4 regions of the Streptomyces sp. STAM6 genome follow, and region 2 is predicted to be linked to each of the others. Evidence: riboswitches for the same ligand, from Rfam matches in the RefSeq annotation. Region 2 holds a riboswitch; each other region holds the start of a gene.
The links. A riboswitch is a leader RNA that binds a small molecule or an ion and turns the genes downstream of it on or off. The one in region 2 is predicted to bind cobalamin.
Positions count from the first base shown of each region.

Region 1: it holds a riboswitch for cobalamin, as region 2 does, so the genes downstream of both, cobN (cobaltochelatase subunit CobN) here and ACY34K_RS16640 (ABC transporter substrate-binding protein) in region 2, are expected to answer to the same signal.
Region 3: it holds a riboswitch for cobalamin, as region 2 does, so the genes downstream of both, metE (5-methyltetrahydropteroyltriglutamate--homocysteine S-methyltransferase) here and ACY34K_RS16640 (ABC transporter substrate-binding protein) in region 2, are expected to answer to the same signal.
Region 4: it holds a riboswitch for cobalamin, as region 2 does, so the genes downstream of both, ACY34K_RS00345 (cobalamin biosynthesis protein) here and ACY34K_RS16640 (ABC transporter substrate-binding protein) in region 2, are expected to answer to the same signal.

Region 1 is NZ_JBUEFZ010000019.1:48,508-54,074, reverse strand. It holds gene cobN (cobaltochelatase subunit CobN) at 1-3,621, opposite strand, end outside; cobalamin riboswitch at 3,660-3,790, opposite strand; gene ACY34K_RS21575 (cobalamin biosynthesis protein CobG) at 3,834-5,315, shown strand; gene ACY34K_RS21570 (precorrin-8X methylmutase) at 5,312-5,567, shown strand, end outside.
Region 2 is NZ_JBUEFZ010000012.1:29,892-35,458, forward strand. It holds gene ACY34K_RS16630 (ABC transporter permease) at 1-851, opposite strand, end outside; gene ACY34K_RS16635 (ABC transporter substrate-binding protein) at 854-2,416, opposite strand; cobalamin riboswitch at 2,569-2,766, shown strand; gene ACY34K_RS16640 (ABC transporter substrate-binding protein) at 2,824-3,837, shown strand; partial or broken gene ACY34K_RS16645 (FecCD family ABC transporter permease) at 3,834-4,846, shown strand; gene ACY34K_RS16650 (ABC transporter ATP-binding protein) at 4,843-5,567, shown strand, end outside.
Region 3 is NZ_JBUEFZ010000017.1:84,182-89,748, forward strand. It holds gene metE (5-methyltetrahydropteroyltriglutamate--homocysteine S-methyltransferase) at 190-2,514, opposite strand; cobalamin riboswitch at 2,671-2,896, opposite strand; gene ACY34K_RS20690 (magnesium and cobalt transport protein CorA) at 3,057-4,139, shown strand; gene ACY34K_RS20695 (hypothetical protein) at 4,145-4,570, opposite strand; gene sbnA (2,3-diaminopropionate biosynthesis protein SbnA) at 4,680-5,567, opposite strand, start outside.
Region 4 is NZ_JBUEFZ010000001.1:63,503-69,069, reverse strand. It holds gene ACY34K_RS00355 (putative cobaltochelatase) at 1-341, opposite strand, end outside; gene ACY34K_RS00350 (cobyric acid synthase) at 338-1,903, opposite strand; gene ACY34K_RS00345 (cobalamin biosynthesis protein) at 1,900-2,856, opposite strand; cobalamin riboswitch at 2,968-3,115, opposite strand; gene ACY34K_RS00340 (DUF397 domain-containing protein) at 3,364-3,606, shown strand; gene ACY34K_RS00335 (hypothetical protein) at 3,637-3,939, shown strand; gene ACY34K_RS00330 (hypothetical protein) at 3,984-4,295, shown strand; gene ACY34K_RS00325 (helix-turn-helix domain-containing protein) at 4,506-5,363, opposite strand.

The sequences.
Region 1 (5,567 bases), on a different contig from region 2:
CGTCTCCAGGAACACCTGCCGCAGCTGCTCCAGCACCTGCGGGTCCGGCTTGGCCCACATGCCGCGGGACTCGGCCTCCAGCAGCCGTTCGGCGATACCGTGCAGCGCCCAGGGGTTGGCCTCCTGGAGGAACTGCCGGTTCTCCGGGTCCAGGACGTAGGTCTGCGTCAGCTTGTCGTACATCCAGTCGGCGACGACTCCGGTCGTGGCGTCGTACCCGAAGAGGTAGTCCACGGTGGCCGCCAGTTCGAAGGCGCCCTTGTAGCCGTGGCGGCGCATCGCCTCGATCCACTTGGGGTTGACCACGCGGGCGCGGAAGACCCGGGAGGTCTCCTCGACGAGGGTGCGGGTGCGGACCGTCTCCGGCCGGGTCGAGTCGCCGATGTACGCCTCGGGGGCGGTGCCCTTGAGCGCGCGGACGGTGGCGACCATGCCTCCGTGGTACTGGAAGTAGTCGTCGGAGTCCGCGATGTCGTGCTCGCGGGTGTCGGTGTTCTTCGCCGCGACCGCGATGCGCTTGTACGCGGTCTCCATCTCCTCGCGCGCCGGGCGGCCGTCCATCTCGCGGCCGTAGGCGTAGCCGCCCCACACCGTGTACACCTCGGCGAGGTCGGCGTCGGTGCGCCAGTCCCGGGAGTCGATCAGCTGGAGGATGCCCGCCCCGTACGTCCCCGGACGGGAGCCGAAGATCCGGGTGGTAGCGCGGCGTTCGTCGCCGTGCTCGGCGAGGTCGGCGCGGGTGTGGGCCCGCACGTGGTTGTCGGCGTCCGGCTCGTCGAGCGAGGCGGCGAGCCGCACGGCGTCGTCGAGCAGGCCGATGGTGTGCGGGAACGCGTCGCGGAAGAAGCCCGAGATGCGCAGCGTCACATCGATGCGGGGGCGGCCGAGCTCCGCGAGCGGGATCGGCTCCAGACCGGTGACGCGGCGCGAGGCGTCGTCCCAGACGGGCCGGATGCCGAGCAGGGCGAGCGCCTCGGCGACGTCGTCGCCGGCGGTGCGCATCGCGCTCGTGCCCCACAGGGACAGGCCGACGGAGGTGGGCCACTCGCCGTTGTCGGCGCGGTACCGCTCCAGGAGCGAGTCGGCCAGCGCCTGGCCGGTCTCCCACGCGAGGCGCGAGGGGACGGCCTTGGGGTCGACGGAGTAGAAATTGCGGCCCGTCGGCAGCACGTTGACCAGGCCGCGCAGCGGCGAGCCGGACGGCCCGGCCGGCACGAAGCCGCCGTTCAGGGCGTGGACGGCGTGGTGCAGCTCGTCCGTGGTGGCGGCGAGGCGCGGGACGACCTGGCGGGCGGCGAAGTCGAGGATCGTGGCGACGGCCGGGTCGTGTCCCTCGGCGACCGCGGTGACGGCGTCCGGGTTCCAGCCGGCGGCCTCCATCGCCTCGACCAGGGCCCGGGCCTTCGCCTCCGCCTCGTCGGCGGTCGTGCGGGTGGCGGCGGACTCGTCCAGGCCCAGGGCCTCGCGGAGGCCGGGCAGGGACTGCGTACCGCCCCAGATCTGCCGGGCACGCAGGATGGAGAGGACCAGGTTGACCCGCTCGGGACCGGTGGGGGCGCCGCCGAGGACGTGCAGACCGTCGCGGATCTGGGCGTCCTTGACCTCGCAGAGCCAGCCGTCGACGTGCAGCAGGAAGTCGTCGAACCCGTCGTCGTCCGGACGGTCCTCCAGGCCCAGGTCGTGGTCGAGCTTGGCGGCCTGGATCAGCGTCCAGATCTGGGCGCGGATGGCGGGCAGCTTGGACGGGTCCATGGAGGAGATCTGCGCGTACTCGTCGAGCAGCTGCTCCAGGCGCGTGATGTCGCCGTACGACTCGGCACGGGCCATCGGCGGCACCAGGTGGTCGACGAGGGTGGCGTGGACGCGGCGCTTGGCCTGGGTGCCCTCGCCCGGGTCGTTGACCAGGAAGGGGTAGACCAGCGGGATGTCGCCGAGCGCGGCGTCGGGGCCGCAGGCGGCGGACAGGCCCGCGTTCTTGCCGGGCAGCCACTCCAGGTTGCCGTGCTTGCCGAGGTGGACCATGGCGTCGGCGCCGAAGCCACCGTCCTCGCGGGCGGCGGCGATCCAGCGGTAGGCGGCCAGGTAGTGGTGCGACGGCGGCAGATCCGGGTCGTGGTAGATCGCGATCGGGTTCTCGCCGAAGCCGCGCGGCGGCTGGATGAGGATCAGCAGGTTCCCGCGGCGCAGGGCGGCGAGCACGATGTCGCCCTCCGGATTGCGGGAGCGGTCCAGGAACATCTCGCCCGGCGCCGGGCCCCAGTGCTCCTCGACCTGGTCGCGCAGCTCCCGCGGCAGCTTCGCGTACCAGCGCCGGTAGTCGGCGGCCGGGATGCGGACCGGGTTCCTGGCCAGCTGTTCCTCGGTGAGCCAGGCCTGGTCGTGGCCGCCGGCCTCGATCAGCGCGTAGATCAGCTCGTCGCCGTCGCCGGTCGCCAGGCCCGGCACGTCCTCGTCACCGAAGTCGTAGCCCTCCTCGCGCAGCCGGCGCAGCAGCGCGACCGCGGACGCGGGGGTGTCGAGGCCGACGGCGTTGCCGATGCGGGAGTGCTTGGTCGGGTACGCGGAGAGGACCAGCGCCAGGCGCTTGTCGGCGTTCGGGATGTGGCGCAGGCGGGCGTGACGGACCGCGATGCCGGCGACCCGGGCGGCGCGTTCGGTGTCCGCGACATAGGCGGGCAGGCCGTCCTCGTCGATCTCCTTGAAGGAGAACGGGACGGTGATGAGCCGGCCGTCGAACTCGGGGACGGCGACCTGGCTCGCGGCGTCCAGCGGGGAGAGCCCTTCGTCGTTCTCCTCCCAGGCGGAGCGCGGGCCGGTCAGGCAGAGGGCCTGGAGGATCGGCACGTCGAGGGCGGCGAGGGCGCCCGCGTCCCACGACTCGTCGTCTCCGCCGGCCTGCGCCTCGGCGGGCTTCGTGCCGCCGGCGGCGAGGACGGTGGTGACGATGGCGTCGGCCGTCCGCAGGTTCTCGACGAGCTCCTGCTCGGGGGCGCGGAGGGAGGCCACGTACAGCGGCAGGGCCTGCCCGCCGGCGTCCTCGATCGCCTCGCACAGGGTGGCGACGAAGGCGGTGTTGCCGCTCATGTGGTGGGCGCGGTAGTAGAGCACGGCCACGGTGGGGCCGGTGGTGTTCCGCGCGGTCCGCTCCAGCGGGCCCCAGGTGGGGGCGGCGGCCGGCGGCTCGAAGCCGTGGCCGGTGAGCAGAACCGTGTCGGAGAGGAAACGGGCGAGCTGTTCCAGATTGTCCGGACCGCCGTGGGCGAGGTAGGCGTGCGCCTCGGCCGCGATGCCGATGGGGACGGTGGAGGTCTCCATCAGCTGGGCGTCGGGGGCCTGTTCGCCGGTGAGGACGACCACGGGCTTCCCGGCGTCCCGGACGGCCTGGAGGCCCTCCTCCCATGCGCGGACGCCGCCGAGGAGGCGCACGACGACCAGGTCGGCGCCGTCGAGGAGCCGGGGCACGTCGTCCAGCGGCAGCCGGGCGGGGTTCGCGAACCGGTACTCCACCGGGCCGCCGGCCGCGCGGGCGCTCAGCAGGTCGGTGTCGGAGTGCGACAGCAGCAGGATCGTCGTCGCGGGCGCCGGGGTGGGCGTCGCCTCGGGCGTGGTCGCGGGCGTCATGGCGTGCGCAGGCCTTCCTCGGGGTGTCCGCGCCCCGGGTGGTCGTAAGGACGGCGGGAGTTCCTGACTCGCCCGGCCGGGGCCGGACTCACAGTGGCGGGACCGCGCCGGATTTCCACCGGGCTTCCTCCCTAGGGCCCTGGGACCCTGTGCCGTCTGCATAGTAGATCCTGCGCCCTCGCCGCAGGGCGGGCACCTGGAAGGACGTGGGTATGCTCGCCGCCATGCCGCCCAGCTCACCAAAAACCCCGGACCGGGGTGAAGCTCACATACGGGACCGCGGTGACGCCTGCCCGGGTGCGCTGCGACTGCACCGGGCTGACGACGGCGGCCTGGCCCGACTCCGCCTGCCCGCAGGTCTTTTGACGTCCCATCAGGTGCTGGTGCTGGCGGACGCCGCCGACCGGCTGGGTGACGGGCGTCTCACTCTCACCTCACGCGGCAACATCGAGCTCAGGGGCCTCGGTGAGGACTGCGGGCTCGCCCTGGCCCGGCTGTTGCGGGACGCCGGGCTGCTGCCCTCCGACACCCATGAACGCGTACGCAATGTGGTGGCCTCCCCCTTGGCCGGGCTGGACGGACTCGGCTACGCCGACGTCCAGTTGTGGGCCCGCGAACTGGACTCCCTGATCTGCGCCGCCCCCTGGGCGACGGCCCTGTCCGGGCGTTTCCTCTTCGCCCTCGACGACGGGCGCGGCGACGTGGCGGCGCTCGGCGGAGATGTGACCTTGCTCGCAGCCCCGGATGCCGCTTCCGCCCTGGTACGGGTGGGAGCGCACCCCTTCCGCCGGGTGCCCGCCGCGGACGCGCCGCGCGCCGCTCTGGCCGCGGCCCGCGCCTTCCTGGCGGCCGTGCGGGAGGCGGGCACGGGCGCCTGGCGGGCGGGCGAGCTGCCGGACGGCCAGGACGTGGACGTGGAATCGGCCCTGGCGGCCGCGGGGATCGCCTCGGAGGCGGCGGACGCGCCGGCGACGAGCGGGCCCGAGGACGCCGGGTCGGCGAGCGGGGCGACCGCCGCGCGGCAGTTCCCGGGCGCTTACGCACGCGGCGCGGGTACCCGCGGCACGGACGCACGGGGCGCGGATGCCCGGAGCGTCGACGTACGGGGCACGGACACACGTGGCGCGGGCCCGGTTCCCGTACCCGTGGGGTCGCCTCCCGGGCTCGGGCTGGTCGGGGACGGCGCCCTGTCCGTACTCGCACCCCTCGGGCGGGTGACCAGCGCGCAGTTCCGCGCCCTGGTGCCGGCCGGGGAGGTACGGGCCACCCCCTGGCGCGGATTCGTCCTGTCGGGCCTCGCCGACCGCGCCGCGGCCGCGGAACGGCTCGCTGCCCTGGACGCGGCCGGATTCCTCACCCGCGCCGACTCACCCTGGCTCGGCGTCAGCGCCTGCACCGGCCGGCCGGGCTGCGCCAAGTCCCTGTCCGACGTGCGGGCCGACGCCACACCCGGCGACGCCCGCGGCCCGAACGGCCCCCGCGAGGGCGGCCCGCGCCCCCTGCCGGTCCACTGGTCGGGCTGCGAGCGCCGCTGCGGCCACCCGCGCGGCACGTGGGTGGACGCCGTCGCGACCGGCGACGGCACGTACCGGGTGACCGTACGGGGCACGGCGGAACACGACGTACCGACAGGCCAGGCCGCCGGCGGCGCGAGCCTGGCCGACGCGATCACGAGGGCCCGTACTACGAGATGAGCGAGAGCAGAGTGTTCGACTACGAGAAGGACGGCGCGGAGATCTACCGCCAGTCCTTTGCCACGATCCGCGCCGAGGCGGATCTCGCGGGCCTGCCCGCCGACGTCAGCCAGGTCGCCGTGCGGATGATCCACGCCTGCGGCATGGTCGACCTCGTCCGCGACCTCGCCCACACACCGAAGGTGGTCGCCCGCGCCCGCGAGGCGCTGCGCGCCGGTGCGCCGATCCTCTGCGACGCGCAGATGGTGGCGA
Region 2 (5,567 bases):
CCCTGCACGGTGGGAACGTCGCGCGCCTCAACGGCCCGGACGAGCGCGGTCGCCACGCCGGGTATCGCGAAGACGGCCTCGACGATGAGGACGCCGCCGACCAGGTTGTCGCCCACCCGGGCCAGTTCCTGGACTCCCGGAACGGCCGCGTTGGGCAGGACGTGGCGCAGCAGGAGGGTGCGGCGGGGCACGCCGAGACGCCGGGCCTGGGTGACGTAACCGGCTTTGAGGACGGTGACCATGCCGGCCCGGATCTGCCGGGACAGCAGGCAGATCATGCGGGCGGCCACCACGACGACCGGCAGCACGAGCAGCGCGGGCCGGCCGAGCAGGTCGGCGGCGTCCACGCCGACCCAGGTGGCGGGCAGCCAGCCGAGCTTCAGCGAGAGGCCCGCCACGAGCAGCAGCGCCAGCAGGAAGTCGGGTACGGCGCTGAGCGCGAGGGTCACCGACGTGACCGCCCGGTCCAGTCGCCCGCCCTCACGCAGCCCGGACACGATGCCGAGCAGCACCGCGAGTGGCACGACGACCGCGAGGGTCACCGCCGCCAGCACCAGGGTGGTGCCGGCCGACTCGGCCAGGACATCCAGGACCGGGCCGCCGCTGACCAGGGAGGTGCCCAGGTCGCCGGTGAGTACTCCGTGTGCCCAGTCGGTGAAGCGTTCCGGGGCCGGCCGGTCGAGCTGGAGCTGCTCGCGCAGCGCCGCGACCTGTTCCGGTGTGGCGTCCTCATTGTTGCGGACGTCTGCCGCGTCACCGGGAAGCAGTGACGTCAACGCGAACACCAGCACCGTGAGCAGGGCCAGTTGTACGGCTCCGACGGCGAGCCGCTGCAAGGCGTACCCGCGCATGCTCAGGCCAGCCACACCTTGTCGAACCGGGCGGAGTCCATGCTGTTGGGCGGGGCCTCCTCGACGCCGCGCACCCGGGCCGAGACGGCGTTCAGCCAGTCCGGGTGGCCCCAGATCAGCAGCCCGCCCTCGTCGTGGACGGTGCGCTGGAGCTGCCCGTACAGGCGGGTGCGTTCGGCTTCGTCGGTCGTGGACTGGGCCTTGGTGAAGGTGCTGTCGAAGTCCTTGCGACGCCAGCCGGACGCGTTGAAGGCGGACTTCGTCAGCAGGCGGTCGTTGATGTAGGTGGGGACGGTCATGGCGCCCGAGCGGTGGCTGCCCATCACGCCCTTGGTGAGCTGGTCCTTGAAGTAGGTCTCGGAAGAACCGGTCGTGATCTTGATGCGGAGTCCGGCGTCGGCGGCCTGCTCGGCGAAGAGGGTCGCCGCCTCGACGAAGCCGTTGGCGACGGAGGAGGTGTAGATGGACAGTGGCTTGTTGAGCACGCCCGCCTTCTTCAGCAGCGCGCGGGCCTCGGCGACGTCACGTGTCCGCTGCGGTATGTCCTGCGGGTAGTACTGGTAGCCCTTGCCGAACATGTCGTTGCCGACCACGCCCTGGCCCGCCAGCACGACCTCGACGAGCTTCTCGCGGTCGGCGAGCAGCTTGAGGGCGAGCGTCACGTCGGGATCGGTGAAGGGCTCCTGGTCGCACTTCATGACGATCGCGTGGGCGGTGCTGCCCTTGGCGGCGACGATCCGGACCGACTTGTCGGCCTGCGCGGTCCGGGCGAAGGTCGGCGTCATCTCGTGGCCGTACTCCGCTTCCCCCGCGCGCAGCGCGTTGCCGCGCGCGTCCGCGTCGGCCGACAGGATCCTCAGCTCGTCGACGTACGGCCCACCGCCCCAGTGGTCGTCGAAGCGCTCGGCGACGAAGGACTTGCCGGCCCGGAAGGACTTCAGCCGGAACGCCCCGGTGCCGACCGGCTCGGCGGGGTCCGAGTAGCGGGAGCTGACGATGGACGTGCCCAGCGTGCCGAGGAGGGCGGGGAGTTCGGCGCTCGGTCGGTTCAGCCGGAGCTCGACGGTGTTCTTGCCGGTGCCGCGGCTCTGCTTCAGATCGATGACGGAGAGCAGACCCCGTGCGAAGTGGGTGGTCGCCTTGGTGTCGAGGATGCGGGCGAAGCTGAAGAGCACGTCGTCGGGGGTGAGCTTCTTGCCGTCGTGGAACGTGGCGTCCCGCAGGGTGAACCGCCACACCGTGGCGTCGGCGTTGGACTCCCATTTCCGCGCGAGTCGCGGCACCGGCGCCATGTTGGCGTCCAGCTCCACGAGCCGGTCGAACAGTGCCTTGGTGCGCGCCATGTCGATGGCCAGCGCTTCGGCGTGCGGGTCGATCGTCTCCTGTTCGCCGCCGCCGGTGAACAGTGCCCGGAACCGCCCGCCGCGCCTGGGCTTCGCCCTGTCGTCGGCCGAAGCGCCGTCCGGGCCGGCGCTTGCCCCGCAGCCGGAGAGAACCAGGGCTCCGGCAGTGCCTGCCGCGCCGGCAAGGGCGAGGAATTCTCGGCGGTTACGGAATGTCGACATGCTGCTCCCCGGGGATGACGTGAAGTGGGCCCCGCGCCGGGGCCGCAGGACGGGGCGGGGCGGCGAGGGGCCCCGACAGCATCACTTAAATGAAAATGATTGTCAATGCAGATTGAGGCGGCCACCGGGCGTCCTCGGTCGACCACCGCCTGTGGTAGTTTGCGCGGGCCAGTCGAACTCCGTGCGTGTGTACGTGAGTCAGGGAATCCGGTGCGAATCCGGAACTGACGCGCAGCGGTGAGGGTGACGGGCGTGGCAACCGAAGCCACTGGGCCGGATCGTCCGGCCCGGGAAGGCGCCTCGTCCGGGTGATCCCGAGTCCGAAGACCTGCTGGCGCATCCGTACGTACGGGCCCCGCGCATGGGCCCTCGACGCCGAGGACGACACTGTGCCCCGCACCCTTCCCATGCCCTCCTTCGCCGTGCTCCTGTGCTGCGGCACCCTCCTCCTGGCCGGATGCGGGACGTCCGCCGGCACCTCGTCCAAGCCGGGCGAAGCGACGAGGGCGCTCGACAACTGCGGCCGGAAGGTGGAGATCAGGGGACAGGGCCCGCGGCGGGCCGTGTCCCTGAACCAGGGCACCACCGAGATCCTGCTGTCCCTGGGGCTCGCCGACCGGATGGCCGGCACCGCCACCTGGACCGACCCGGTGATGAAGGGCCTGGAGAAGGCCAACGCGGATGTGCCCCGGCTGGCCGAGAACAACCCGGCCTTCGAGAAGGTCCTCGATTCCGAGCCCGACTTCGTCGCCGCCTCGTTCGCCTCCACGCTCGGCAAGGGCGGTGTGGCCACGCGCGAGCAGTTCGAGAAGATGGGCGTCCCCACCTACCTCTCCCCGGCCGACTGTGTGGGCAAGGACAACAGCGGCAAGGGCGACGGCGTGCGGACGAAGCCGCTGACGATGGACACCGTCTACGGAGAGGTGCGTGACCTGGCGCGCGTCTTCGACGTCGAGGATCGCGGCGAGGTACTGACGGCGCGCCTCAAGGCCCGCGTGACGAAGGCGACCACGGGTCTGAAGGCCTCGGACGTCACCCTGCTGTACTGGTTCGCCAACGCGGAATCCCCGTACATGGCGGGCTGCTGCGGGGCTCCCGGGATCATCACCGAGGAGATCGGCGCGAAGAACGTCTTCGACGACACCACCGAGGAATGGCCGCAGATCAACTGGGAGACCGTCGCCGAGCGCAACCCCGACGTCCTGGTCATCGGTGACCTCACCCGCAAGTCGCAGACCGCCGAGAGCGCCGCGAAGAAGATCGCCTTCCTGGAGTCGAACCCGGTCACCGCGCACATGGAGGCCGTCAAGCACAAGCGGTACGTCCTCCTCAGCGGCCAGGCCATGAACCCGACCATCCGGACGGTGGAGGGCATCGAGCAGGTCGCCGCCGCGCTCCGCGAGTTCGGCCTGGCGAAGTGACCGCGGCCCTGCTGCGCACGACGGCGGGGCTGACCGCGCTCGCCGCCTCCGTCGCGCTGGCCATCACGATCGGCCCGGCGGACCTAGGGGTCGGCGATGTCTGGTCCGTCGTCGTCGCCCACCTCGGCGGAGCCGAATCCGGCCTCACCCCGATCCGCGACGGAATCGTGTGGAACCTGCGCCTGCCACGCACCCTGCTGGCCGCGGTGTGCGGCGCCGGCCTCGCGTGTGCGGCGCGGTCATGCAGTCGCTGCTGCGCAACCCGCTCGCCGACCCGTTCGTGCTCGGCGTCTCCTCCGGGGCCTCGACCGGTGCCGTCCTGGTCGCCGTCCTCGGCTTCGGCGGCGGATCTCTGTCCGTCCCGGGGGGTGCCTTCGTGGGCGCGGTGTGCTCGTTCGCCGCGATGCTCCTGCTGAGCCACACGCTGGGCGGCACCACCGACCGGGTGGTGCTGTCCGGCGTGGCGGCGATGCAGCTGTTCTCCGCGCTCACCTCCTTCGTCGTGGTCACGTCCGCCGATGCCGAGACGACGCGAGGTGTGCTGTTCTGGCTTCTCGGCTCGCTCAGCGGTGCCGGCTGGACCGACGTGTGGCTGTGTCTCGCCGCGCTGACCGTCGCACTGGCCGTCTGCCTCGGCCACGCCAGGTCCCTGGACGCGTTCGCCTTCGGGCAGGACGCGGCGGCAACCATGGGCGTGAACGTCGCCCGGACGCGGTTGGTGCTGCTGTGTGTCACCGCGCTGCTCACGGCCGCTCTCGTCAGCTCGGCGGGTGCCATCGGCTTCGTCGGCCTGGTGCTGCCGCACGCCGCCCGGGCTCTCACCGGTCCTGGGCACGGGCGACTGCTGCCCGCCGCCGCGCTGGGCGGTGCGGTGTTCCTCGTGTGGATCGACACGCTCGCCCGCACCGTCATCGACCCCCAGGAAGTCCCCGTCGGTGTCATGACCTCCCTCGTGGGCGTCCCCGCCTTCGTGCTCATCCTGCACCGGACCGGAAAGGCAGGCCGATGACCCTCAGCGCCGACCGCGTCCGCCGCGCCGTCGACGGGCGGCTCGTCCTCGACGGCGTCAGCATCACACCGCCGCCCGGCCGCATGACCGGACTGCTCGGCCCCAACGGGTCCGGGAAATCCACGCTGCTGCGCGTACTGAGCGGAGTGCTCGCCCCCGACTCCGGAGTCGTCACCCTGGACGGCGAACCCCTGGACCGGCTGCGCCGCAGGGACATCGCCCGCCGCATGGCCGTCGTCGAACAACAGGCCGACACCCTCGTCGAGCTGACCGTCGCCGACGTCGTACGCCTCGGTCGCACCCCTCACCGGCGGGCCTGGACACCTCCGGGGCCGGCGGACGAGCGAGCGGTGCGCGACGCCCTGGAGCGCACGGGTCTCACCGACGCGGCGGACCGACGCTGGCGCACCCTCTCCGGAGGCGAACGCCAACGCGTCCAGATCGCCAGGGCCCTCGCGCAGGAACCGCGCGAACTCCTGCTGGACGAACCGACCAACCACCTCGACATCCAGCACCAGCACGACCTGCTGCGTCTCGTACGGGAGCTGGACGTCACGAGCGTCGTCGCCCTGCACGACCTCAATCTCGCCGCGATGTACTGCGACCACCTCCTCGTCCTGCGCCGAGGCCGGGTCGTCTCCGCCGGTGCGCCCCGGGACGTCCTCACCGAGGCCCTGATCGCGGACGTGTACGGCGTCCGCGTCGCGGTCACCGACCCGGA
Region 3 (5,567 bases), on a different contig from region 2:
GGTCTTCGCTCGATGCAGCACGACCCCACCACTCCCTCACCAGCCTCATCGGCCCCGTTCAAGGGTCGGCCGGTGCGGGGCGGGCCGCAAACGGGAGTGCGCCGGGCGGGGCCCGGCCGGGGGCACGACGGGACCCCGCCGTGGGCCCGGGCGCGGTCACCGTGGGTGTCCGTGCCCGGGCCTGCCGGGTCAGGGCGTGCGGTGCGGCAGTTCCGCGCGTACGGCGCGGGCGGCGGCGACGAGGTTCTCGAGGGAGGCCCTGGTCTCGGGCCAGCCGCGGGTCTTCAGCCCGCAGTCGGGGTTGACCCAGAGCCGCTCCGCCGGGACGGCTTCGAGCGCCCAGCGGAGCAGGGCGACGATCTCGTCGGCGTCGGGGACGCGCGGCGCATGGATGTCGTACACGCCTGGCCCGACCTCGCGCGGATAGCCGGCTGTGGCGAGTTCGTCCGCGACGCGCATGTGGGAGCGGGCGGCTTCGAGGCTGATGACGTCGGCGTCGAGGTCGTCGATGGCCCGGAGGATGTCGCCGAACTCGGCGTAGCACATGTGGGTGTGGATCTGGGTGTCCGGGCGGACGCCGCTGGTGGTGAGGCGGAAGGCCTCGGTGGCCCAGGCGAGGTGGGCGGTACGGGCGGCGGCGCGCAGCGGGAGGGTCTCGCGCAGGGCGGGTTCGTCGACCTGGATGACGGAGGTGCCCGCCGCTTCGAGATCGGCGACCTCGTCGCGCAGGGCGAGGGCGACGTGGCGGGCGGTGTCGGCGAGCGGCTGGTCGTCGCGGACGAAGGACCAGGCGAGCATGGTGACCGGGCCGGTGAGCATGCCCTTGACGGGGCGGGTGGTGAGGGACTGGGCGTGACGCGTCCAGCGGACGGTCATCGGTCCGGGACGGGAGACGTCGCCGGCGAGGATCGGCGGGCGGACGTAGCGGGTGCCGTAGGACTGGACCCAGCCGTGCCGGGTGGCGAGGTAGCCGGTGAGCTGTTCGGCGAAGTACTGCACCATGTCGTTGCGTTCGGGTTCGCCGTGGACGAGGACGTCGATGCCGGCCTTCTCCTGGAAGGCGATGACGTCGCGGATCTCGGTCTCGATGCGCTGCTCGTAGGCGGGGGTGTCGAGACGGCCCTCCCGCAGGGCGGCACGGGCGGTCCGCAGTTCGGTGGTCTGCGGGAAGGAGCCGATGGTGGTGGTCGGCAGTGGGGGCAGGTTCAGATGGGCGCGCTGGGCGGCGGCGCGCCGGGGGTAGGGCTGGGCACGGCGGGTGTCGGCGGTGGTGACGGCGGCGGCGCGGGCGCGGACGGCCGGGTCGTGGGTGAGGGCGGAGCCGGCGCGGGAGGCGAGGCCGGCGCGGTTGGCGGCGAGTTCGGCGGCGATGGTGTCGGTGCCGTGGGCGAGGCCGCGGGCCAGGGTGGCGATCTCGGTGGTCTTCTGGCGGGCGAAGGAGAGCCAGCGGGCGATCTGCGGGTCGATGTCCCGTTCGGCTGTGGCGTCCAGGGGCACGTGCAGCAGGGAGCAGGAGGCGGCGACGTCCACCCGGTCGGCGAGTCCGAGGAGGGTGCCGAGGGTGGCGAGCGACGCGGAGAGGTCGTTGATCCAGATGTTGCGGCCGTCGACGACGCCGGCGACGAGGCGCTTGCCGGGCAGGCCGCCGGTTGCGGCGAGGTCGTCGAGGTTGGCGGCGGCGGGCCCGGTGAAGTCGAGCGCGAGCCCGTCGACGGGTGCCTCGGCGAGGACGGGGAGGGCTTCGCCGAGGCGGTCGAAGTAGGAGGCGACGAGCAGCCTGGGCCGGTCGCCGAGGGTGCCGAGGGCGCGGTAGGCGTGTGCGGTGGCGGCGAGTTCGGCGCCGGTGCGGTCCTGGACGAGGGCCGGCTCGTCGAGCTGGACCCAGGGGGCGCCCGCGGCACGCAGGTCGGCGAGGATCTCGGCGTACACGGGCAGCAACCGGTCGAGGAGGGTGAGCGGTTCGAAACCGGTGGGGACGTCGGGGGCGGGCTTGGCGAGCAGGAGGTAGGTGACGGGTCCGAGGAGGACGGGACGGGCGGTGTGGCCGAGGGCGAGGGCTTCGGTCAGCTCCGCGACCTGCCGGGTGGAGTCGGCGGAGAAGACGGTGCCGGGGCCGAGTTCGGGGACCAGGTAGTGGTAGTTGGTGTCGAACCACTTGGTCATCTCCAGGGGCGCGGCGTCCTGGGTGCCGCGCGCCATGGCGAAGTAGCCGTCGAGGGGGTCGGCTTCGAAGGCGGCGCGGTGGCGGGCGGGGACGGCGCCGACCATCACGGTGGTGTCGAGGACGTGGTCGTAGTACGAGAAGTCACCGGTGGGCACTTCGTCGAGGCCGGCGGCGGCCAGCTGCCGCCAGGTGGCGGCCCGCAACTCGGCCGCGGTCCGGTGGAGGCGGGCGGCGTCGACACGGCCCTTCCAGTAGCCCTCGACGGCCTTCTTCAGTTCCCGGTCCGGGCCCTGACGGGGGTAGCCGTACACGGTGGCCCTTGCTGCCGCGGCTGCGGACTTCGCTGTCACGGAACTCTCCTTCGCGAGCTGTTCACGACGAACGACCCCGGTGAGGGGTGAGGAGGCGAAGGAAACGGCCGAACGGGGCGGACGCACGGAGTCCGTGCCCGCCCTGTGTGTACGCCGACCCGCCCTCGAGGTCACCGGGATCTCCGCGCACGAGCCGGTCGTACGCGGGCAGTGGCAGGTCTTCGGACTCGCGGGCACGTCTGCCGGTGGATGACCGGCGGACCCCTACTGGCCGTCGCTTCCCGGACCTTGACGGATCCAGTGCGTATGACGGCGGTCGTTCCCGCTCACCGCTGCGGGGCAGTCCCGGATTCCCACCGGGTTCCCTCTTGCGACGCGCCTGCCTGGCGGGCAGGGCGAACCAGCTGCGCCGGACAGTCTACGGCGGTCGGCCGGCGCGGGGCGGGGCACGGGGCGGGGCGGGCGCCGTGATGCGGTCCGGTGCCGTGACGCGGTGCCGTGACGCGGTGCCTGGGGCGGCACCGTCAGGGCGGCGGGTGGCACACTGACCGCCGGTCGTTCGAAGGAGCCAGCACGTGTCGATGATCCGCAGCCTCCGGCGTCTGGTGCGCCGGGCCTACCGCAGAAGGGTCGACCTGAGCCACCCGGCGCGGTCGCCGCTGGGCACCGCGGTGGTCAATTGCGTGATCTACGAGGACGGTGTGCGGCAGCCGGAGGCGTGGACGGCGTCCGAGGCGGTGGCGCGGGTGCGCAAGTCGGGCCGGGGTTTCGTGTGGATCGGTCTGCACGAGCCGTCGGCCGAGGAGATAGCGGAGGTGGCCGAGTTGTTCGGGCTGCATCCGCTGGCCGTGGACGACGCGGTGCAGGCCCATCAGCGGCCGAAGTTCCAGCGGTACGACGGGACGCTGTTCGCCGTGTTCAAGACGTGCCGTTACGTCGAGCACGCGGAACTCACCGCGACGAGCGAGGTGGTGGACACGGGTGAGGTGATGGTCTTCACCGGCCACGACTTCGTGATCACGATCCAGCACGGGAGGCACGGGTCGCTGGGGCCGCTGCGGGAGGCGCTGGAGGCCGTGCCGGAGCAACTGGCGAAGGGGCCCGCGGCGGTGCTGCACGCGGTGGCGGACCGTGCGGTCGACGACTACCTGACGGTGACGGACGCCCTGCAGAGCGACATGGACGCGGTCGAGACGGCGGTGTTCAGCGAGCACGCCGCCCGCACCGACGCGGGCCGCATCTACCAGCTCAAGCGGGAACTCATGGAGGTGAAGCGGGCGGTGGGTCCGCTGCACCGCCCCCTGCAGGAGATCATCAGCTCCCCGCCGCCGCCGATCGAGGCCGGGCTCGAACCGTACTTCCGGGACGTGGCGGGCCATCTGGAGCGCGTGAACGAGCAGATCTCGTCGTACGACGCCCTGCTCGACTCCATCCTGCAGGCGCACCTCGCGCAGGTGACGCTGGCCCAGAACGAGGACATGCGCAAGATCACGGCCTGGGCGGCGATCGTGGCGGTGCCCACGATGGTGTGCGGCGTGTACGGCATGAACTTCGAGCACATGCCCGAACTCCGCTGGACGTACGGGTACCCGGCGGTGCTCGCCGTCATGGCGGCGGCCTGCTACCTGATCCACCGCAGCTTCCGCCGCAACGGCTGGCTCTGAGCCCCTCAGTCCGGGCGCCGGGCGCGCCGGCGGCGCTTCACGGCCGTGTAGCCGGCGAAGAAGAGGGCGGTGCCCGCGAGGGCAGCGCCGACGGCCGTCTCGATGCCGGTCGGCCGCGACGTCCCGCCGACACCCCCGGCGACACCCCGGGTGGGCCGGGCGGTCACCCCTGCACGGCTCTCCCCGGCTGTCGGCACGGCCGTGACCGCCCCTCGCCGGGGCAGCGCCTCGCAGGCGATCCCGTCATCCGGCCCCGGGTCCTCGTCGAGCCGGTGCGGGTCGCTGCGGTCCCGGTCGAACTCGGCCTGCGCGTCTTCCTGGAAGGCGAAATCCCGGCAGTCCAGATCGGTCTGCGCTTCGGCGGCCCCGGCCAGTGGTACTGCCGTGACCACGGCCAGGGCCAGGGCCGTCCCGGCGATGCGGAAGTCCATGGCGAAGCCTCCTCGCGGTCCGATGACCGTCCCGACGACCCTATGTCCGGCTCCGAGGTACGGCGCGGGCGGCTGGGCCGAATGGGGGTCTCCCGGCGGCGGGCCTGGTTCAGGCGGGGGGCGTCCGGCGGGGTGGGGTGCGGAGGTGGGGGCCGTAGGACCGGGTGAGCCAGTCGTCGTCGTAGATCGTCTCCAGGTAGTTGGCGCCGAGGTCGGGGGCGATCGCGACCGCCGTGGTGTCGTCGGGGACGTCGTGGGCCGACAGCCAGGCCAGGGCGCCGCTGACGACCGTGCCCGTGGAGCCGCCGAAGAGGAACCCGTGGCTCACCAGGCGGTGGCACATGCGGATCGTGTCGGTCTCGGAGACGTGGACGACGTCGTCGACGTACGACGGGTCGAGGATGGCCGGGCGGACGCCGGTGCCGAGGCCGGGGATCAGGCGGCGGGCGGAGGGTGTGCCGAAGGTGACGGAGCCTTCGGCGTCGACGGCCACGACGGTGACCGAGGGCTGGTTCTCGCGGAAGTAGGTGGCGCAGCCCATCAGCGTGCCGGTCGTGCCCGCGCCGATGAAGAGGACGTCCAGCACGGGGAACGCCTTGGCGATCTCGGGGCCGGTGGTGCGGTAGTGGCCCGTCCAGTTGCCGTCGTTGGCGTACTGGTTGAGCCACAGGTAGTTCTCGTTCGCCGCGCAGAGTTCTCGTACGTGGGCGAGCCGGGCGCCCAGGAAGCCGCTTTCGGGGTCGGGCTCGGTGATGACGTGGACCTCGCTGCCGAGGGTCTCCATCAGCCGGCGCGCGGTGCGTGTGCAGCGCACATCGGTCACGCAGAGGAAGCGGTAGCCGCGGCTCGCGGCGACGATGCTCAGGGCGACACCCATGTTCCCCGACGACGACTCGATCAGTGTGGCGCCCGGCGCGAGCAGCCCGGCGCGCTCCTTGGCCCGCACCATCTCGGCGGCGGCCTTGAGCTTGACCGAGCCCGCGAAGTTGAACCCCTC
Region 4 (5,567 bases), on a different contig from region 2:
CGCTCGATGTCGAGGGCGCCCACGAGCCGGTCCTCCGAGGCGCCGACGGGCAGCTCCACCATCCGGGCGGGTCGCGCCACGCCCGGCGCGACCTCGTGCGGCCCGTCCGGGCACGCCGGGTCGGGGGAGGCGGGCGCACAGGAGAAGCGGCAGCCGGCGACCACCTCGACGTCCGGCATCAGCGCCGCGAGGGCCCGCACGGCCGTCGACTTCGCGGTGCCCTTCTCCCCGCGGACGAGCACACCGCCGACGGCCGGGGACACCGCGTTCAGCAGCAGCCCGAGCCGCAGATCGTCCATACCGACGATCGCGGTGAAGGGATAGTGGGGTGCAGTGCTCATGAAGGTGCTCCGGGGTGTTCGGGTGCTCCGGGTGCGATGAAGGGAAGGCCGGCCGGCGGGCCCTGTTCGACGAGCCTCAGGAGCGCGTCGGTGTCCGCGTGTTCCTCGATCAGGTCGCCGAGCCGGTCCAGCTGCTCCTCGCGCAGCGCGCCGAACGCCGTGTCCGGCGCCGGGACGAAGCGGCGGCCGGCCTCAGCGGCCACGACGCGCAGGAAGGCGCGGCGGAAGCCGTCGCTCTCCAGCGACCCGTGCCAGTGGGTGCCCCACACGGCCCCGACCCGGCAGCCGTCCAGGAACGGCTCGCCGCCCAGCACCTCGGCGACGCCGTGGTGGATCTCGTACCCCTCGACCCGCTCGCCGAGTGCCTCGCCGACCGGGCGCGCCAGGGTCTTCTCGCGGGCGAACCGCACCCGCACCGGCAGCAGTCCGAGCCCCGCGACCTCACCGGCCCGGGACTCCACCTCGTCCTCGATGTGTTCGCCCAGCGCCTGGAAACCGCCGCAGATGCCGAGGACCGGGCGGCCCTCGGCCGCGCGCCGCGCGAGCGCGCCGGCCAGGCCCCGCTCGCGCAGCCACTCCAGCGCCCCGACCGTGCCGCGGGTGCCCGGCACGACCACCAGATCCGCGTCGACGAGCTCCTCGGGCCGGTCGACGAACCGCACGACCACACCCGGCTCCGCGGCCAGCGCGTCCACGTCGGTGAAATTCGACATCAGCGGTACGGCGCAGACGGCGACGCGCAGCACGTCCTCGCCCACGGGCGCCGCGACCACGGACTCGCGCACGGTTCCCCGCAGGGACACCCGCAGTCCGTCCTCCTCGTCGATCCCGAGACCGTGCGCGTACGGCAGGACGCCGAACGTGCGGCGCCCGGTGAGCCCGTGCAGCATGTCCAGACCCGGCTCCAGCAGGGTCACGTCGCCGCGGAACTTGTTGACAAGGTAGCCCGCGACCAGTTCCTGGTCCTCGGGTGCCAGCAGCGCCGTCGTACCGAAGAACTGCGCGAAGACCCCGCCCCGGTCGATGTCGCCGACCACGACGACGGGGAAGCGCGCGGCACGCGCTATGCCCATGTTCACGATGTCGGTGCGGCGCAGATTGATCTCCGCCGGGCTGCCCGCGCCCTCGCAGATCACCGCGTCGTACGAGCGCCGCAGCTCCTCCAGGCAGGCCATCACCGGCTCGAACAGCTCACGCTGCCGGCCACCGTGCAGCATCTTCCCTGGGGACGACCCACTCGGCCCCCCGAAGAACCCCCGGGCGCTCAGCTCACCCACCGGCTTGCCCATCAGCACGACCTGGCTGGAGCGGTCGCTGCCCGGCTTCAGCAGGACCGGGTTCATCAGCGCCGTCGGCTCGACGCGGGCCGCCTGTGCCTGCATGGCCTGGGCGCGCCCGATCTCCGCGCCCTCGCGCGTGACGAACGAATTGAGGGACATGTTCTGCCCCTTGAACGGGGCGACCTTCACGCCCCTGCGGACCAGCCACCGGCAGATGCCCGCCGTGACGACGCTCTTGCCCGCGTCGGACGTGGTGCCCGCGACGAGCAGCCCCCCACTCATGTACGCCTCCGCTTCATGGCCCCGAAGGCCAGCCGCCCGCCCACGCACACGGCCAGCGCGAGGGCACTCACCCGGCGCGATAGCCGCACCGCCCGTTCGATGTCCCCGACCTCCACGTCCCGGCCGACCCCGTTGAGCACGGGCCGGTGCTCGACCCGGCCGCCGTACGACAGGGTCCCCCCGAGTCGTACCCCCAGCGCGCCCGCGAACGACGCCTCCACCGGGCCCGCGTTGGGGCTCGGGTGCCCGGCGGCGTCCGCGCGCCAGGCGCGTACCGCCCCGCGCGGGTCACCGCCCGCGACCGCCGCGAGCGCGGCCGTCAGGCGGGCACCCGGCCAGCCCGCCACATCGTCCAGCCGGGCCGACGCCCAGCCGAACCGGCGGTAGCGCGGCGACTTGTGGCCCACCATCGCGTCCAGGGTGTTGACCGCCCGGAAGCCGACCAGGCCCGGTACTCCGGCGAGCGCACCCCACACCAGCGCACCGACCACTGCGTCCGAGGTGTTCTCGGCGACCGACTCCACGACCGCACGCGCGATCCCGGCCTCGTCCAGCGCCTGCGGATCGCGCCCGCACAGATGCGGCAGCCGCTCACGCGCCACCTCCGCGTCGCCGGCTGCCAGGGCCCCGCCGATCGCGCGGGCCTCCCGCCCCAGCGTCGTACCGCCCACGACGGCCCAGACGGACGCGGCGGTCAGCGCGACGGATGCGGCGCCCCCGGCCCGGCCGCGCACCGCGCGCGCGGCCAGTGCGGCCGCCCCCGCCGCGCCACCGGCGCACACCAGGGCATGCAGCGCACCCCAGCCGCGGTGGTCGCGCCACAACACGCTCTCCACACCACCCGCAGCCCGGCCGAAAGCGGCCACCGGGTGTCCGCGGCGGGGATCACCGAGAAGCAGGTCGACGGCGAGCCCGGTGGCCGCGCCGCAGGCGAAGACGGAGTCACCGCGCATCGGTTCGCCCCACCGGTGGGCAGGGAAGGGCATGGGCGAACGCGCAGGAAGCAGCGGCATGGGCGCAGCCGGGCATGGTGCGATGTCCTCACTCAGGGTCCGCGCCCTGGCTCGACGTGACCGGCGGCGAGAGTTCCTGGCTCCCGGACATGCGTGCTCCGCACGTCCGGTGACAGTGGCGGGACCGCGCCGGATTCTCACCGGCTTCCTCTTCTGCCGCCGTAAATGGCCCCGGCAGTCCACCACGCCCCGCGAATGCCCGTCAACTCGCCCTTGACCTGCGACGGGACGGTGTGCCGAGGCCCACACCGGGGCCGGTTTGCGCCTACGGCGCGCGCTTCCGCCTTCCTAAGGTGGGAACACTGTCCTACGAAAACCGAACAACAGAGCGCCGACGGGCGACATCGGGTGTTTCGTGCGGGGATACACGACCCTGATGTGGTGCGCTGGGGTGTGTCGAGATGAGTCGACGTCGGGGCGCTGACACTCGAGCAGGAGGAGGTCGGTGTGGTCGACGGCGAGCCGTCCGCGGGGAGGGCGCCGGAGTCCCTGGCGCGCAAGTCGCCGATGTGGCGCAAGAGCAGCTATTCCGACGAGACCGGGAGCACATGCGTCGAGGTGGCGCGCGGGGAACACCGGGTCGCCGTGCGCGATTCCGTGCGCCCGTGGGGGCCCGTACTGGTCTTCCCCGCCGCGACCTGGCGTGGTTTCCTGACGGGGATCGTGTCACCGCCCGACGGCGGTGCGTGATGTTCCGCCCCGCGTACGGGAGGTGGGCAGATGGGCGACGCGCCCAGGAGGTCCGTCACGGAGGGGCCCGGAGCGGCCGGGGCCGGCGGATCACGGTGGACGGCGGCCGGTGCGCTCGGGCTGTACGGCATGGTGTCGGGCACCGTCGCCGTGGGCGTGGGTGCCCTCTTCGCCCTGCTCGTGCCCGAGCCCGAGACACGTCTGGTGGTCTGGCTGGCGGTCAGCGCCCTGCTGGCGGTGGCCGCCGGATTCTGGTGGGGCTTCACCCCGGTCACGGTCCGCTCCCGGGCCCTGGACCGGGTTCTCCCGGTGGCCGGGAAGCGGCACTCCTAGCCCCGTCGTCAGCCGCCGCCGGAGCGGGGACCTGCGCGGCGCCCGTGCCGAGGGACCGGCCGACGTGCGCGGCGACCACGCTGATCAGTGACGCCCCGGCGATGCCGACGGCGGCCGTCCACACCGGCGAGCCGGCGAACGCGACGCGCAGCGTCGACGCGGTGTGGACGGCCAGGGCCAGGGAGAGGAAGAGCAGGCTGCCGCAGGCGGCCCCCATCAGCAGGGGCACCTTCCGCAGCCGTATCTCCCCGTCCCGGCGTGCCGTCTCCAGCCGGACGAGCGCGTCCGTCCACTCCGGGTCCCGCAGGCCGTACGCCTTCAGCAGGGCGTCGTCGACGCCCTCGTCCGCGGGCTGATCCGGTCCGGCCGGGCCGGAGGGCGCGGGTGGCCCGGCGGGACCGTCCGCGGCTGCCCCGGCGGAACCGTCCCCGGCTGCCCAGCCGGAACCGTCCGCGGCGTCTCTCACCTCGACCGACCTGGCCGTACGGAGCCTTCCCCACCATTCACGCCACTCGAAGACCACCTTCGGCCCTCCCTGGTCCCGCCCGGAGCCGTCCGCCCCGGGATCAGCCGGTGCTCAGCCCTGCGATGAGCTCGTCGATCAGTGCCGTCAAGCGATCGCCGTCGTACGCGATGTTGTTCAGGTCGGCGAAGGTCTCCTGGTAGCGCGCGATGAGGGCGAGGTCGTCGCGGTTGGCGAGACTGCCGGCCGGGCTCTCCAGATAGAGCAGATCGTCGTCGTCCTTGAAGGTGAGGAGCGTGAACGGGGTCGACGTGCCGAAGCGGGCGCCGGCGGTGAACGGCAGCATCTGCAGGGTCACCCGCGGGTGTGCCGCCAGTTCCTTGACGTGCTGCAGCTGGCGGCGCAGGACGGCGGGGCCGCCGATGTGCCGGTGGAAGGCGGACTCGTCGACGACGAAGTACGTCTCGGGGCCGTCCACCGCGTCGAAGATCCGCTCCTGGCGGGTGGTGCGCAGTTCGACCGCGCGGCGCAGCTCGCTGCCTTCGGCCCGGTCGGTGAGCAGCGCCGTCGCGTAGTCCTCGGTCTGGAGGAGCGCGGGGAAGGTGACGGGCTGGAAGGAGCGCAGGGTGGTGGCCGCGCTCTCGTACCCGAGGTACTGCGCGAACTGCGGGTTGAGGAAGTCGCTGTACTCCGCCCACCAGGACTGGCCCTTGGAGCCGCGCGCGGCCTGCTCCAGGTCGGCGACCAGTGCGGGCTCCGTGACGCCGTACTGCTGGAGCAGGGCCCGCAGGTCCGTGACGGAGACGCTGACCGTGCCGGCTTCGATCCTGATCAGTTTGGAAAGGGACCATTCCAGGCCCTGGGCGGCGTCGCGCTGGGTGAGGGAGGCCGCCTCGCGGGCCTTGCGCAGCTCGATGCGGAGCTTGCGGCGGTTCAGGCTCGGGTCGACGTCCCTGGTCATGGTGGCGTTCCTTCTTCCTCGCTGTTCGTCGGCGGCCAGGGGTGCTGTCGATTCGCCAGGCGCGGAACAGGCATAGGTAGTGCGGACGCTATCTATTCTGAAGTACGCCAGTATGACACATGTCTTTTCGAGAGTGGTCCCTGTGTGACGCAGACCATAGCAAGGTGATCAGCGCGGTGCGGTGCGGGCCGGGCCGGGGACACA